3 regions of the Marinobacterium sp. xm-d-579 genome follow, and region 1 is predicted to be linked to each of the others. Evidence: predicted binding sites of a transcription regulator. Region 1 holds the regulator's gene; each other region holds the start of a gene.
The links. Region 1 encodes LexA, which represses DNA repair genes until DNA is damaged. Its sites were predicted from a motif close to TACTGTNTANNTANACAGTA; they were not measured.
Positions count from the first base shown of each region.

Region 2: a site for LexA is predicted at 2,281-2,300, ahead of recN (DNA repair protein RecN). Genes of this name have one in related genera too.
Region 3: a site for LexA is predicted at 3,295-3,314, ahead of ruvC (crossover junction endodeoxyribonuclease RuvC). Genes of this name have one in related genera too.

Region 1 covers NZ_WBYP01000002.1:255,270-260,449, forward strand. Annotated here, with positions in the region: gene topA (type I DNA topoisomerase) at 1-859, shown strand, start outside; gene XMD579_RS04910 (DUF6586 family protein) at 859-1,368, shown strand; gene XMD579_RS04915 (thioesterase family protein) at 1,371-1,838, opposite strand; gene XMD579_RS04920 (SulA-like leucine-rich domain-containing protein) at 1,968-2,372, opposite strand; gene lexA (transcriptional repressor LexA) at 2,384-2,995, opposite strand; gene dinG (ATP-dependent DNA helicase DinG) at 3,147-5,180, shown strand, end outside.
Region 2 covers NZ_WBYP01000001.1:555,070-560,249, reverse strand. Annotated here, with positions in the region: gene XMD579_RS02935 (RnfH family protein) at 1-176, shown strand, start outside; gene XMD579_RS02930 (outer membrane protein assembly factor BamE) at 208-528, opposite strand; gene recN (DNA repair protein RecN) at 596-2,272, opposite strand; gene grpE (nucleotide exchange factor GrpE) at 2,439-3,029, shown strand; gene dnaK (molecular chaperone DnaK) at 3,135-5,060, shown strand; gene dnaJ (molecular chaperone DnaJ) at 5,175-5,180, shown strand, end outside.
Region 3 covers NZ_WBYP01000002.1:680,181-685,360, reverse strand. Annotated here, with positions in the region: gene XMD579_RS06925 (GNAT family N-acetyltransferase) at 1-502, opposite strand, end outside; gene XMD579_RS06920 (HIT domain-containing protein) at 556-999, shown strand; gene aspS (aspartate--tRNA ligase) at 1,238-3,001, shown strand; gene ruvC (crossover junction endodeoxyribonuclease RuvC) at 3,343-3,861, shown strand; gene ruvA (Holliday junction branch migration protein RuvA) at 3,907-4,539, shown strand; gene ruvB (Holliday junction branch migration DNA helicase RuvB) at 4,541-5,180, shown strand, end outside.

The DNA.
Region 1 (5,180 bases):
TGGCATGCGTGCCAATGATCCAACCGAGACCGATATCAGCTGTCCAGCATGTCAGCGCCCAATGATGATTCGTACGGCAACGACGGGCGTCTTCTTGGGTTGCTCTGGTTATGCTTTGCCACCTAAAGAGCGTTGTAAAACGACCATCAACCTGATTCCTGGTGATGAGGTTGTCGCAGTGGATGCAGACGATGAGGCAGAGTCACGTCTGCTTCTAGAGAAGCACCGTTGTGGTAAGTGTGGCTCCTCTATGGACTCCTACTTGATCGATGAGAAGCGCAAGTTACACATCTGTGGTAACAACCCAGATTGTGACGGCTTTGAGGTCGAAGAGGGTAACTACCGTATCAAGGGCTATGAAGGCCCTGTAGTCGAGTGTGATAAGTGTAGCGCTGAGATGCACCTTAAAACGGGCCGTTTCGGTAAGTTCTTTGGTTGTACCAACTCAGAGTGTAAAAACACACGTAAGCTGCTCAAGAATGGTGAAGTGGCTCCGCCTAAGATGGATCCAGTTCCGATGCCGGAGCTTAAGTGTCAGAAGGTTGACGATACCTACATCCTGCGTGATGGAGCCAGTGGTCTATTCCTGGCAGCAAGCCAATTCCCACGTAATCGTGAGACCCGTGCACCTCTGGTCAAAGAGTTGATTCCACATAAAAATGCGATTGACCCTAAATATCACTTCTTAATGGAAGGACCTCAGCAAGATGAGCAGGGTAACCCCGCTCAAATACGTTACAGCCGCAAAACCAAAGAGCAGTACCTTATGACGGAAGTTGACGGTAAGGCGACTGGTTGGAGAGCTTACTTCACCAATGGTATGTGGCAAATTGAAGCAGCCAAAGCTAAGAAGCGTTAATGGCTGACCTATACTCCCAGCGTGTGAATCAAACACTCGCGTTTGCACAATACGCGCTGGTGGGTATCAACACTGAGTTGACCGGTGAATCGACCAATCGTATGAAGCTTCGTGGCCTGCAAGAGGCTGCGCTGTTTCATTTAGACAGCGCCTATAAAGCCTATCTTAATGAGTTGGCTGAACGTGAGCGTGTCCTGCTGACCCAGTCGACACCCTCTGAATTGAGCAAGGCTTTTAAGCAACAGGGAATCCATTCCAGTGAGTTGGATGAGATGGAGCTGCTCTGTCAGGATTCCGGTAGTTGGTTGTCTAAGTTGATCAGTGCCATCAAAGCTATTCATAAACCCCTACCTCCCTCGCAAGAGAGCGCTAGCCAATCTGACATAGCAATTATAGATTTGGCCAAAGAACCAAACCTTGAGGAGCAACTGGAGACTCAGTTGCAGGGTTGGTTTGAGCAGTTACGAGCGATGATTCTAAGACATCGCTCTAACGCGCAAGAGTGGTAAACTCAGTTCATTCCTTTTGTTTCAACACCCTTCACAAAGAGATGATCATTCAGATAGTGTCTTGTTGCATCCGCAAGAGGGGCTGATTTGCGACTGCTCACATCCATCTGAACAATGGTCGTCTCTGCCGTCGCGACACAGACGTCATCTTGGAACAACACCTGGTAGAGCCCAAATGAGCTGGTACCCACCCGAGTTACACCGGTGCCAATATCCAGACGTCCTGGCCAAGTGATCTCACCTAGAAAGTTCAAATGCAGACTGGCAATGACAAATTCGCAATTGTCATTGGCCAGTGGGTCTTTTGGATCGTAGAGAAATTCGACACGGCCTGTCTCTAGGTAGGTACTGAATGCGGCATTGTTCACGTGGCCCTGACGATCGGTATCGGCATAACGGATCTTATCAAATGTTTGGATAGGGAAGTCGGTTAACTGATACGGCTGCTGATTTGGCTTGTGCGATCCCACACTATTCTCCTTGTAAGTGGTACTCCTCTATTGAGCCTATGATGGTTCAGGGTCTGATTCAAGCTAAATAAAAAAGCCGCTCAAAGAGCGGCTATGGGGGTCTTTGCTACAACGCAGCAAAGGGGGAGGCTAAATTTTTTTACGTACCAATAGACACTCTGTTTCGCTACAGATCTGAGTGCGTTTCAGTTGGCTGACTAACGCGTCATCGGCAGGGTCATTGTGCCAGCAGATCAGTGTGTGACAGGTTCCCGCTTGCAGTGCGCGCTGAGCCAGTTTGTCTAAACCATGGCGCTTATCACGACGAAGTATCCACACTTTTTTGAGGTCGACACCTGCATCCGCCAGCACCTGCTTAGTCAAAGATTTTGGCGGCTCTAACATAACCAGCCAGCTCTCTTTTTGACTTAATGCGGCAAGCATCGGCAGAAGCATGGTGTTCAGATTTACCTCTGAGGTGTGCTGAACCAGCTCAGTCAAAACCAGTGGTTTAAGACCCGCATCATTCTGTGCAAATTGATTGTAAGCAATCATGGTGATTACCTTTAAAAGTCATTCTGTTGACGAATTACGCCAACACCCAAGCCTTCGATGGTTAACTGCTCTTCACGAAGATCAACTTTAATCGGGTCGAACTCTTCGTTCTCTGCTATCAAGTAGACCATGTGACCATCGCGGTGGAATCGTTTTACCGTGACATCTTCACCGACACGAGCAACGACTATCTGACCCTCACGTGCTTCACGTGTTTGGTGAACTGCTAAGAGATCACCATCCATAATGCCGATGTCTTTCATACTCATGCCGCGGACACGGAGTAGGTAGTCTGCTCTTGGGCGAAAGAAGTCTGAGCTGATGGTGCAGTAATCATCGATGTGTTGTTCAGCGAGGATGGGTTCACCTGCGGCAACCTGACCGATGATCGCTAGGCCCTCCTGCTCCTCCTCTTCACCGACGATACGGATACCGCGAGAGGTGCCAGGGATCATCTCAATGGCCCCTTTACGTGCTAAGGCCTTTAGGTGCTCCTCTGCTGCATTGGCAGATTTAAACCCTAGATCGCGAGCAATATCGACGCGTGTAGGTGGAAATCCTGTTTCATCAATATGGCGACGGATGCAATCCAGCACCTCTTCTTGACGATTTGTAAGCTTCATAAACGCCCCCTATGACAGTACTGATTGGAATTTAAATGACTGTCTGTTTATTCAGTATTTGTATTTTTATACAGTATTTTAAATGTCGTCAAGTTTTTTCTGTTTGTATATCCAGTATTTTTGTATGATGGCCAACTAATTCGGAGGCGATGTGCTTAACAAAGAGACCCAAACCACCATACAGACAGCTTATCGCGCATTTCTAAATGCTCGCGATTTAAAGGCTCGTTATGCACAAAAGCATATGATTGCAGCGGTCGCACGGCAGTTGGGTGGTATCTTGTCGGACGATGCGGGTCAGCGTCTGGGTGAAAATCATCTGGTCGCCGTAGAGGCTGGAACGGGCACCGGTAAAACCATTGCTTATCTGCTGGCCGCACTTCCAATAGCGCAGGCTAAAGGTAAAACGCTGATCATTTCGACCGCTACCGTTGCGCTTCAGGAGCAGCTTTTATTAAAAGATCTTCCTGAGTTGGCTGAGCACGCCGGTATTGAATTTAAGTACGAAATTGCTAAAGGGCGTCGGCGCTACCTCTGTGTTAGCCGATTAGAGTCTCTTCTTAGTAATCAGCAGGATCTTTCACAGTCAGCCCTGTTTGAAGATGAGTTGGCCCAAGTTTTGGGGCCTGAACAGATCAAAGAGTACAGCGGCCTGTTGGATGAGTTTGCCAGTGGTCGTTGGAAGGGTGATCGTGATGAGCTAGAGCGCAACCTGGATGATGAGACCTGGATGCCGCTTACCTCAGACCATATGCAGTGTACTAATCGTCGCTGTGCGCATTTCAACGCCTGTCCGTTTTATCGTGCTAGGGCCGATATTGAGACAACCGATCTCTTGGTGGTCAACCACGATCTTGTACTGGCTGACTTGGCGTTAGGCGGTGGTGCGATTCTTCCTGAACCGGCCGATTCAATCTACATATTTGATGAGGCGCATCATCTGGGTGATAAGGCGACTAACCACTTCGCGCTCTCTATGCGAGTTAAAGCGAGTGAAAAGGCCTTCAAAACCCTGGAGCGTCAGTTAAAAGGGCTGTTGGATGAAGCGGATTCTGCATTGGTTTTGCAAGATCCAATCAGTCGTATTCAATCCAGTCTCAATGTGGTTCAGGGGCATTTGCAGCGTCTGGACGATCTAGTCTCTGAACAGTTTTTGCCACTCCCGGTGGATGAGCGCAGGTTGCGCTACCCGCAAGGCAGGGTACCCGACAGTTTGGCTAGCCTGACACGTGAATTGGCTCAGTTTTTATCACAGGTTGATCCTCAGTTAGAGAAGATTATTAATGCCCTTAAAGGGGCGATGGAAGATGAAGAGTCTGCACTCGATAAGGGTGTAGGGGAGCGCTGGTTGCCACCGCTAAGTACCCAGTTTAGCCGTGTCCAGAAGATGATGTGGCTGTGTAGAAGTTTTTCGCAAGATATTGAAAATGAAGAGGATAAAGTTGCAAGGTGGTTGGTTCGTCATGAGTCTGAAGCGGGTCGCGATATTGAACTTCACAGCGCCCCTGTCTCCGCTCAAAACCATCTTCAAGATCTGCTCTGGGATCAGTGTTACGGTGCGGTTTTAACCTCAGCAACGCTAACGGCCCTTGGGCGGTTTGATTCCCTCTTTACTCAATTGGGTCTCCCTTTGGATACGCCAGCACTGCGAATGCCTAGTCCTTTTGACTACGCCAATAAGGCCGTTTTGCATGTCCCGAAAATGAAGTTCGATCCTTCAAAAGCGGATCTTCATACCGAAGAGGTTGCTGATTGGCTTAACCGAGAGTTACCCAATTTAACCTCTGTATTGGTTCTGTTTACCTCTTGGCGCCAAATGCGTCGAGTCGAAGAGTTAATGGATACCAAACTGCTGTCGCGTTTAACGGTTCAAGGTGAACTCAGTAAGCAAGCGATGCTGATAGAGCACAAAGCGAGAATCGACCGTGACGAACCCAGTGTTATTTTTGGTTTGGCGTCGTTTGCAGAGGGTGTAGATCTACCCGGTCACTACCTAAAAGATGTTATCATTACCAAGTTGCCTTTTAGTGTTCCAGATGATCCTGTGGATGCGACCTTGGCTGAGTGGATAGAAGCCCGCGGTGGTAACCCTTTCATGGAGATAAGTGTACCCGCAGCCTCTATCAAACTAACTCAAGCGGCAGGCAGATTACTGCGTACGGAGAATGATTCCGGTCGTGTTGTT
Region 2 (5,180 bases), on a different contig from region 1:
AGATCGATATCAACAGCGACCCAATGGGTATCTTCAGCCGTGCGATCAAGGACCCTAAAGCAGAGGTCTTGCGTGACGGTGATAGAGTAGAGATCTACCGCCCGTTAATTGCTGACCCTAAAGAGGTTCGCGCTCGTCGAGCAGCCGAAGCTAAAGCCAAAAAAGCCAACTCGTAAGTTGGCTTTTTTGTATTCGTTGAGCTCTGCGTTACTGAGGTTTCAGATCGCCTTCCAAACGCACCAGCTTGTCGTTTTCAAAGTAGACGCGAAACTGACGTAGCTCTACCACTTCATCCTCTTGTACCAACTGGAAGACATAGTCCCATCGGTTCTGGTTGAAGGTATCCGTTAACAGGGGTGTTCCTAGCACATAGCGAACTTGGCTCGGCGTCATTCCAGGGCGAAGCTGATCTACCATCTCTTGTGTCACCTGGTTGCCTTGCGGAACATCCATTTTGTACACGCCTGGAAAGGTTGTACAGCCGGTCACGAGAGTAGCAAGAAAGGCAGAGATGATGAGCTTGCGCATGTTCAGGTTGTTCCTGTTACTGTTCAAAGTGGCTTTAGTTTACACGCCACTGTTTGAATCGACCAGTCTATAGCGCGCTGGTCAGCATCTCTTTAGCGTGCTCAAGGGTGGTATCAGTCATCTCAAGTCCACCCAGCATTCGAGCGATCTCATTAATGCGCTGATTTTCGGTGAGTGGTGTGATTTTGGTCTCAACCGAACCGGTGTCTGCGCCTTTGCTGACAAACAGGTGTTGGGTTCCTTGTGAAGCCACCTGAGGTTGGTGTGTGACACAGAGAATTTGTGCTCGTTCACTCAATTGACGTAACAGCCGTCCAACGACTTCGGCAATGCCTCCGCCAATACCGACATCGACTTCGTCAAAAATGAGTGTCGGGGTGTCAGTCGTCTTAGCCGTTACAACTTGAATCGCAAGGCTAATTCGTGACAGCTCACCACCCGAGGCAATTTTGGCCAGCGGTTTTGCGGTTTGGCCCTGATTGGTATTGATCAGGAACTCAATCTCTTCCAAGCCCTGAGCCGTAATGTATTTAGGATCGATATCACTCAAACTGGCTGTGAAACGCGCGCTGTTCATGCCCAGCATGGCAAGTTGTTCATTCACCTCTTTATCAAGCTGTTTGGCTGCTTTGCTGCGCAGCTTGCTAAGTTGGCGGGCTTTCTCAATCAATGCGGCATAAGCCGTCGCAACCTCTGCTTCGAGTTGCTCTAAGTTCTCATCGACGTGTGCCAAAGAGTCGAGTTCAGTATTTAGTTGGTCTTTTAATTCCGGTAACTGCTCTGGTGCAATGCGGTGCTTTCTGGCTAGATCGTAGATGCTGGTTAAGCGATCTTCCACCTCTTGTAGGCGCTCAGGGTCCAACTCAACGCGTTGAACAAAATGGCTCAGCTCGCGTTCGGCCTCTTCCACTTGAATCAGAGCGGCGTTAAGCATCTCGGCGGTCTGCTGAAGGGCAGGAGAGTCCGCTTCAATGTCGCCCAACAGGTGCAATGCTTGGTTGAGTATTGCCGTGGCGTTGCTCTCTTCACCCTCACTAAGAAGCATCTGGATCTGTTGGCCACTGTTAAGGATTGACCCTGCGTTGGAGAGTATCTTCTGCTCCTCTTCTAAGGCTTGCAGTTCACCTGTTTGAGGGTCTAAACGGTTGAGCTCTTCCGTTTGATAGCTCAGCAGTTGCAGTTGCGCATTCGCCTCTTCACTCATGTCTTGAAGGCGTTTCAACTCACTCTGCTTTGATTGCCACTGGGTAAAGAGTTTACGTACTTCCTGTGCTGTCTCATTGGCTTTGGCGTAGTTGTCTAGCAGGGTGCGGTGAAAATCACGCTTTAATAGTCGTTGGTGTTCGTGCTGGCCGTGTATATCGACAAGCAGCTCACCCAGCTCTTTGACGCGGTTCAGTGGGCAGGGGTGGCCATTAATATAGCTACGGCTGCGACCGTCGGCACTCAGTGTACGGCGTAAAATACACTCGTTAATCTCTTCCGACTCTAGCTCATTCGCCTCTAACCAGCGTTTCGCTTCGGGTAGTGCTTGTATATCGAACGCGGCGCTAATCTCAGCTCGTTTTGCCCCTTCTCGAACCGAGTCGGCTTCAGCGCGTTTGCCTAAGGCTAATCCCAGTGCATCAAGCATGATCGATTTACCGGCACCGGTCTCACCGCTGACGACGGTCATTCCCGATTTCAGTTCCAGGTCGAGTGTCGAGACGATCGCAAAGTTTCGAATGCTGAGTAGCGTTAACATGGCTTAATACCTGTTTGGATATACAGTTACTGTATTTTTAACCAATGTTTGTGAATTAGGCAACAGAAAAGTGCAGTCTTAGGTCAAAAAAGCGCGTGGAAGGGTTGAATTTCAGATGGTCGATACCACATAGGAGACAAGATTGAATGATTCTGGAGATAACACCATGGCGAATGAAGATCAGACACACCAAGATCAGGTTGAAGAGAGTCAAGTTGACGCGACGGCTGAAGAGAATCTTGTAGAGCCTGAGCTGGTTGAGACGGAAGAGCTGACCGTTGAATCCCTTCAAGAAGAGCTAGCCGCTGCGAATGCGACGATTGCTGAGCTGCAAAAACAGCTGGCAGAGCTTGAACCTCGTGCCCAAGCGGAGATCGCTAACCAGCGTCGCCGTGCCGAGGTTGAGGTGGATAAAGCGCGTAAGTTTGCCGTTGAAAAATTTGCCGAAGAGCTACTGCCGGTCATCGACAGTTTAGAGCGCGCTATTGAAGCGAGCCAGGTCGAAGATGAGGTGGTTAAACCGCTTCGTGAAGGCGTTGAGATGACGCACAAAATGTTCATCGATGGCGTTGCTAAATTCAATCTAGAAGTGGTCAACCCAGAGGGTGAGGCGTTCAACCCAGAGCACCATCAAGCGATGTCGATGGTTGAAGCGGAAGGTGCAGCACCAAACTCTGTCATTGCTGTGATGCAGAAAGGCTACCTACTTAATGGTCGCCTAGTTCGTCCTGCGATGGTGATGGTTGCTAAAGGTTAATACCTTTTTACAAACCAGACTTGATATTTGAAAGACCACACCCATATAGGGGTTAAGGTAAAACAGTTTTAAACACCCAGTGCGGTGTCATTAGGAGATTTAAACATGGGTAAAATCATCGGTATTGACCTAGGTACTACCAACTCGTGTGTAGCAGTACTTGAAGGCGATAAAACTAAAGTTATTGAGAACGCTGAAGGCGATCGCACCACTCCGTCGATTATTGCTTACTCAGCAGAAGGCGAAACTCTGGTTGGTCAGTCGGCGAAACGTCAGGCAGTTACTAACCCAGACAACACTCTATTCGCGATCAAGCGTCTAATCGGTCGTCGTTTTGAAGACGATGTTGTACAGAAAGACATCAAAATGGTGCCTTACAACATCGCTAAAGCGGACAATGGCGATGCCTGGGTTGAGGTAAAAGGCGAGAAGCTAGCACCGCCTCAGATCTCTGCAGAAGTTCTTAAGAAGATGAAGAAGACTGCTGAAGATTACCTAGGCGAATCGGTAACGGAAGCGGTTATTACGGTTCCTGCTTACTTCAACGACTCTCAGCGTCAAGCAACAAAAGATGCGGGTCGTATCGCAGGCCTAGAAGTTAAACGTATCATCAACGAGCCAACCGCTGCAGCACTTGCATACGGCATGGATAAAGCAGCCGGTGATCGCACGATTGCAGTGTACGACCTAGGTGGTGGTACTTTCGATATCTCGATCATCGAAATTGCAGACGTTGATGGCGAGCACCAGTTTGAAGTACTTGCAACCAACGGTGATACATTCCTAGGTGGTGAAGACTTCGACCTTGCGGTTATCAACTACCTAGCAGACGAGTTTAAGAAAGAGTCTGGCATCGATCTACACAACGATCCGCTAGCGCTACAGCGTCTAAAAGAGGCGGGTGAGAAAGCGAAAGTTGAGCTTTCATCGGCACAGTCTACTGACGTTAACCTGCCTTACATCACTGCGGATGCAACAGGTCCTAAACACTTGAACGTTAAACTGTCTCGTTCGAAGCTAGAGTCACTGGTTGAAGATCTTGTACAACGTTCACTTGAGCCATGTCGCATTGCACTGCAAGATGCTGGCCTATCCGCTTCTGAAATCGACGACGTTATCCTCGTCGGTGGTCAGACTCGTATGCCAATGGTGCAGGCGAAAGTGGCTGAGTTCTTCGGTAAAGAGCCACGTAAAGACGTTAACCCAGACGAAGCGGTAGCGATGGGTGCTGCGCTTCAGGGTGCGGTACTGTCAGGTGATGTGAAAGACGTTCTTCTACTGGACGTAACACCACTGACTCTAGGTATCGAAACCATGGGTGGCGTTGCTACACCATTGATCGACAAGAACACGACTATCCCTACGCGTAAGTCGCAGACCTTCTCGACAGCGGAAGACAACCAGACAGCGGTAACCATTCACGTTGTTCAGGGTGAGCGTAAGCAAGCGACTCAGAACAAGTCGCTGGGCCGTTTCGACCTTGCCGATATCCCACCAGCACCACGTGGCATGCCACAGATCGAAGTGACCTTCGACATCGATGCTAACGGTATCCTAAACGTTTCTGCTAAAGACCAGGCGACTGGCAAAGAGCAGTCGATCGTTATTAAAGCCTCTTCTGGTCTAAGCGATGACGAAGTTGAGAAGATGGTTCAGGATGCCGAAGCGCACGCTGAAGAAGATAAGAAGTTTGAAGAGCTAACGGCAGCTCGTAACCAAGGTGATGCCATGGTTCACACAGCACGTAAGACGCTAGAAGATGCGGGTGATAAGGCTTCTGATGAAGAGAAATCGAACATCGAAGCAGCCATCACTGCACTTGAAGAGGCGTTGAAAGGCTCTGACACTGCAGAGATCACAGCAAAAACTGAAGCGCTAACAGAAGCGGTTTCGGGTGTTGCTCAGAAGATGTATGCAGAGGCTGCACAACAAGCAGAAGCTGGCCAAGGCGCTGAAGCGGAAGCAGCTCGCGATGCAGGCGATGACGTTGTTGATGCTGAGTTTGAAGAAGTCAAAGACGACAAGAAGTAAGCTTAGCAAGCAATAACGAGAGTTAAGACTCTCACAAAATCGTGTGTCAGCGCGGGGGTCTTTACTCCCGCGTTGTCATATTCACGATAGCGTAATTACAGGTTTACACGCAGTATGAGC
Region 3 (5,180 bases), 420 kb from region 1:
GATACTGCAGTCCGCTTCTGATTAACAAATCCCTAGGCAGAGCGCTTTTTATCGATGAGTCGTTTGGAAAGAGAAGGTGCCAGCTCTCTAATTTGTACTCGCTAGCAAAGGTTTTAATCGCTTGGGATATTCTCTGTAGAGACTCTTCAGCTTTCAGTTTACCTACCCATCTCGGGCCGGTTGATGGCGTAAAAGGGACTGCGCTTAGAAGCTTTGGATAGTAGTTTAAGCCGGATTGATGGAAAGCGTTTGCCCAACTCTGATCAAAAACATACTCACCCCAAGAGTGGTATTTAATATAGAGAGGGAGATAGATAATCGTCTCACCCTCCTCAATTAATTCTAAGTGACAGGGTTGCCAACCCTGTTCCGTCGAAACAGACCCTGAATGTTCCATCGCGGCCAAGAATTCATGACGCAGAAAGGGATAGTCGGAATCCTTAAGTTCATTCCAACGATGCTTATCAATACTATTAATGGATTGATGAGTCCTAATTTCCATCTGCTTGGTCTATATTTAAGAAAAGGTTAGGTCGTTACGAGGAGTATATAGAAATGGATGAACTAGAACTCGAATTTCAGCTAGATGCTCAACTTGCTGCGGATACGATTAAGTTGGGTGATTTCCCGCTCTCTTCGGTTTTGCTGATGAATGATAGCCAATATCCTTGGCTGATTCTTGTACCTCGTCGTGCGGGTATGACAGAGATCTACCATCTCAGTGCAGAGGATCAACAGCAGATGCTGCTGGAGACCAGTGCACTGGCTCAAGCGTTATCCGATATCTTCGCGGCCAAAAAGATGAATGTTGCGAATCTAGGTAACATGGTTTCCCAATTGCATATACATGTTATCGCCCGGTTAGAGAGTGATCCTGCTTGGCCAGGACCAGTCTGGGGGAAAGTGCCAGCACAGCCTTACAGCTCAGATGAGCTAGCCTCTGTCAAAGAGCGTTTGGATGCCTTGTTAACCGGTGAAGTTGAGTTTAGAGCGGTATAATCAGCGTTTGACAGGTTGAAAACCAGTTACCGCTCTTCGTAGATAGTTTGACGTCCCAAAGGTGACAGGCCTTAAGCCTGTCACCCGCTCTAGAATCCACAAGATACTCTTTGAAATACCAAAAATTGCCCTGTAATAGCCTGTTAATTCAGGTATAATTCTCGCCTTTCGGCCATAGGCCTAACCATTTTAGTTAATACTCGTTTCAGCGGGTTTTAGTAGATAGGACAGCAGAGTTATGCGCAGCCACTATTGCGGCGATCTTCGTGAAGAACATATTGGACAAGAAATTACCCTGGCAGGTTGGGTGCACCGTCGTCGTGACCACGGTGGCGTAATCTTCCTAGATCTTCGTGATCGTGAGGGTTTGACACAGGTTGTGTTTGATCCAGATCGCGAAGAGAGTTTCGCGTTGGCGGATAGCTGCCGTAACGAGTTCGTAGTTGAGGTTAAAGGCCTTGTTCGTGCTCGGCCAGAGGGTACTTCCAACCCGGATATGCCAACGGGTGCTATCGAGGTGCTGGGTAAAGAGCTGATCATCCTGAACAAGGCTGAAACTCCTCCTTTTCAGTTGGATGAGCACCAGCAAGTGGGTGAAGATGTTCGTCTTCGTCACCGCTACGTCGATCTCCGCCGTCCAGAGATTCAAGAGAAGCTTCGTTTCCGCTCTAAAGTGACTCACCAGGTTCGTGCTTACCTTGAAGATCAAGGTTTCCTAGATATCGAAACGCCGATTCTGACTCGTGCTACACCAGAGGGTGCACGTGACTACCTAGTCCCAAGCCGTACTCATGAAGGTAGCTTCTTCGCACTGCCTCAGTCACCACAGCTGTTTAAACAACTGCTGATGGTCTCTGGCTTTGATCGCTACTACCAAATTGCTAAGTGTTTCCGTGATGAAGACCTGCGTGCTGATCGTCAGCCAGAGTTCACTCAGATCGATATCGAGACCTCATTCCTTGATGAGCACGAGGTGATGGCAATCACTGAAAATATGATCCGTGGCCTGTTCAAAGATCAATTGAACATCGATCTAGGAGAGTTCCCGCACATGCCATACTCTGAGGCGATGCAGTGTTTTGGTTCTGATAAGCCAGACCTGCGTATTCCTATGGAGCTGGTTGATGTTGCAGATCTGGTCGCAACTGTCGACTTTAAAGTGTTTGCTGGCCCAGCAACGGATCCAAAAGGTCGCGTCGCGGCTCTTAAAGTACCGGGCGGTTCTGAGCTGACTCGTAAGCAGATTGATGAGTACACTAAGTATGTATCAATCTACGGTGCGAAAGGTTTGGCGTGGATCAAAGTGAATGATCTAGCGGCTGGCGCTGAAGGCCTTCAGTCTCCAATCGTTAAGTTCTTGGGTGCAGAGATTGCGCTGCAGATTATGGAGCGCCTTGAAGCGAAAGATGGTGATCTTGTCTTCTTCGGTGCGGATAAAGCCAACATCGTTAACGAAGCCTTGGGTGCGCTGCGTATCAAAGTGGGTGAAGACCTTAACATGCTTGAGCGTGAGTGGGCGCCACTATGGGTTGTCGACTTCCCAATGTTCGAAGAGAACTCCGATGGCAGCATGACAGCGCTTCACCACCCATTCACAGCACCGAGCTGTTCACCAGAAGAGTTGATTGCTCAGCCTGAAGGTCAGCTGTCACGTGCCTACGACATGGTTCTTAACGGTTGTGAGCTTGGTGGTGGTTCGGTTCGTATCCACGATCAAGAGATGCAGAAAGCGGTCTTCAAAGTACTGGGTATCAGTGATGAAGAGGCGGACGAGAAGTTTGGATTCCTATTGAACGCGCTTAAGTTTGGTGCGCCACCACACGCGGGTCTGGCATTTGGTCTTGACCGTCTGATTATGCTGATGACGGGTTCTACTTCGATTCGTGAAGTGATCGCCTTCCCTAAAACTCAGTCAGCGGCTTGTCCAATGACTGAAGCACCGGGAGAAGTGAGCGCGGCTCAACTGCGTGATCTAAACATCAAGTTGCGTAAAACACCTTAATCGAGTGTTTGATTAAAAAAAACCGGCGGTAAGCCGGTTTTTTTGTGTCTCTGGAAAATGCTGAAAGACTTACAACTCGCAGATGCGAGTTGATCGCGGTTTTTCGCTGCGCTCAAATTCGCTCCTACAGTCGAGCTACGCAGAGAGATCGTTGCAAAGTCCTACTATAGGAGCGTATTGGCGCCCCGCGCCAAACCGCGATCGATTGGACTTGCTAATCGAATTTAATGCTCCGGTGACTGGCTTTAGCCTGTCAACCGCTGTCTGTTTAAGGTATTGGTCTCAATCACAACTACTGTTAGTATATACAGCATTACAACAATCTCTACGACAGGCGACCGATGCTGATATTGGGAATCGACCCAGGTTCAAGAATTACCGGATACGGCATCATCAATGCTCAGGGTAATAAGGCTGAGTACGTTGCCAGTGGTTGTATCAAAATCGCAGATGCGACCCTTCCTGATAAGTTAAACCAAGTCTTTAGCGGTGTCTCTGAACTGATTGAGCGCTACCAGCCTCAAGAGTGTGCGATAGAGCAGGTCTTTATGTCTCGTAACGCTGACTCTGCGCTTAAGCTCGGGCAGGCTAGAGGGGCAGCTATCGTAGCGGCCGTCAATCGAGGCGTAGAGGTTCATGAATATGCGGCACGCCTGGTGAAGCAGGCAGTAGCTGGAACTGGCGCTGCGGATAAGGGGCAGGTCCAGATGATGGTGCAACGTATTTTGTCACTTCCGGGGTTGCCACAGATCGATGCGGCTGATGGGTTGGCCATCGCACTTTGTCATGCCTATACCCGTCAAGGCTTAATAGCGACAGCGGGAACTCGTCGTTCAGTAAAAGGGCGATGGAGATTGTAGATGCTTTCGAATAATATCAATGCGTTACTTTATTGAGGTCAGATTGTGATAGGTCGTTTAACAGGTGAATTGGTAGAGAAGTCACCTCCTGAATTGCTGATAGATGTTTCCGGTGTCGGTTATGAACTGGAAGCGTCCATGAATACCTTCTACAAATTGCCGGATGTCGGCACCTTTGTAACGCTGTATACACACTTCGTTGTGCGTGAAGATGCACAGCTTCTTTATGGATTTGCCGACAAAAACGAACGCACTCTGTTTCGAACCCTGATCAAGGTGAATGGGGTGGGGCCTAAGTTGGCGTTGACCATTCTTTCGGGTATCTCCGTCCAAGAGTTCATTCGAACGGTTCAGCATGAGGACAGTACAGCCCTGGTACGTCTGCCGGGTGTCGGTAAAAAAACCGCTGAGCGTTTAATCATCGAGATGAAGGATAAGCTGGATCGACTTGAGCTACCGACCCGTGTTGAAGCGGAACTGAGTGATTTTGCAATGCCCATCGTGGATGCGAAGCCTACCGTCGATTACAGAGCAGATGCAGAGACGGCACTGGTCGCATTGGGTTATAAACCGCTGCAAGCAACTAAGGCGATTGAAAAAGCGGTCACCGAATTGGGTGAGACGGCCGATACAGAATCGTTGATTCGTCAGGCACTTAAGATGATGGTGGCAAGCTAAGATGCAGATTGAACCTGATCGTTTTATATCGCCGGTTAAGACACCCAATGAAGAGGTGCATGATCGCGCGGTTCGCCCTAAGACACTTCAAGACTATGAAGGTCAGCCGCAAGTTCGAGAGCAGATGGAGATCTTCATCCATGCCGCTCGCAAGCGTAATGAAGCACTGGATCATACTCTGATCTTTGGCCCGCCAGGATTGGGTAAAACCACACTGGCCAATATTATTGCCAATGAGATGGGCAGTGAAATTAAAACCACCTCTGGCCCTGTTTTAGAGAAAGCGGGTGATATTGCAGCTCTTCTGACCAATCTTGAGCCGGGAGATGTGCTCTTCATAGACGAGATTCATCGACTCAGTGCCAGTGTCGAAGAGGTACTCTATCCCGCGATGGAGGACTACCAGCTCGATATCATGATCGGTGAAGGCCCAGCTGCACGATCGATCAAACTGGAACTGCCCCCCTTTACGTTAGTCGGTGCTACGACACGTGCCGGCTTATTGACGTCACCACTGCGTGATCGTTTCGGTATTGTGCAGCGGTTAGAGTTCTATTCGATTGCCGATCTGACCAATATTGTCATGCGAACGGCACGTTTAAGTGGTTCTGAAATCGATGAGGGTGGTGCGCACGAGATTG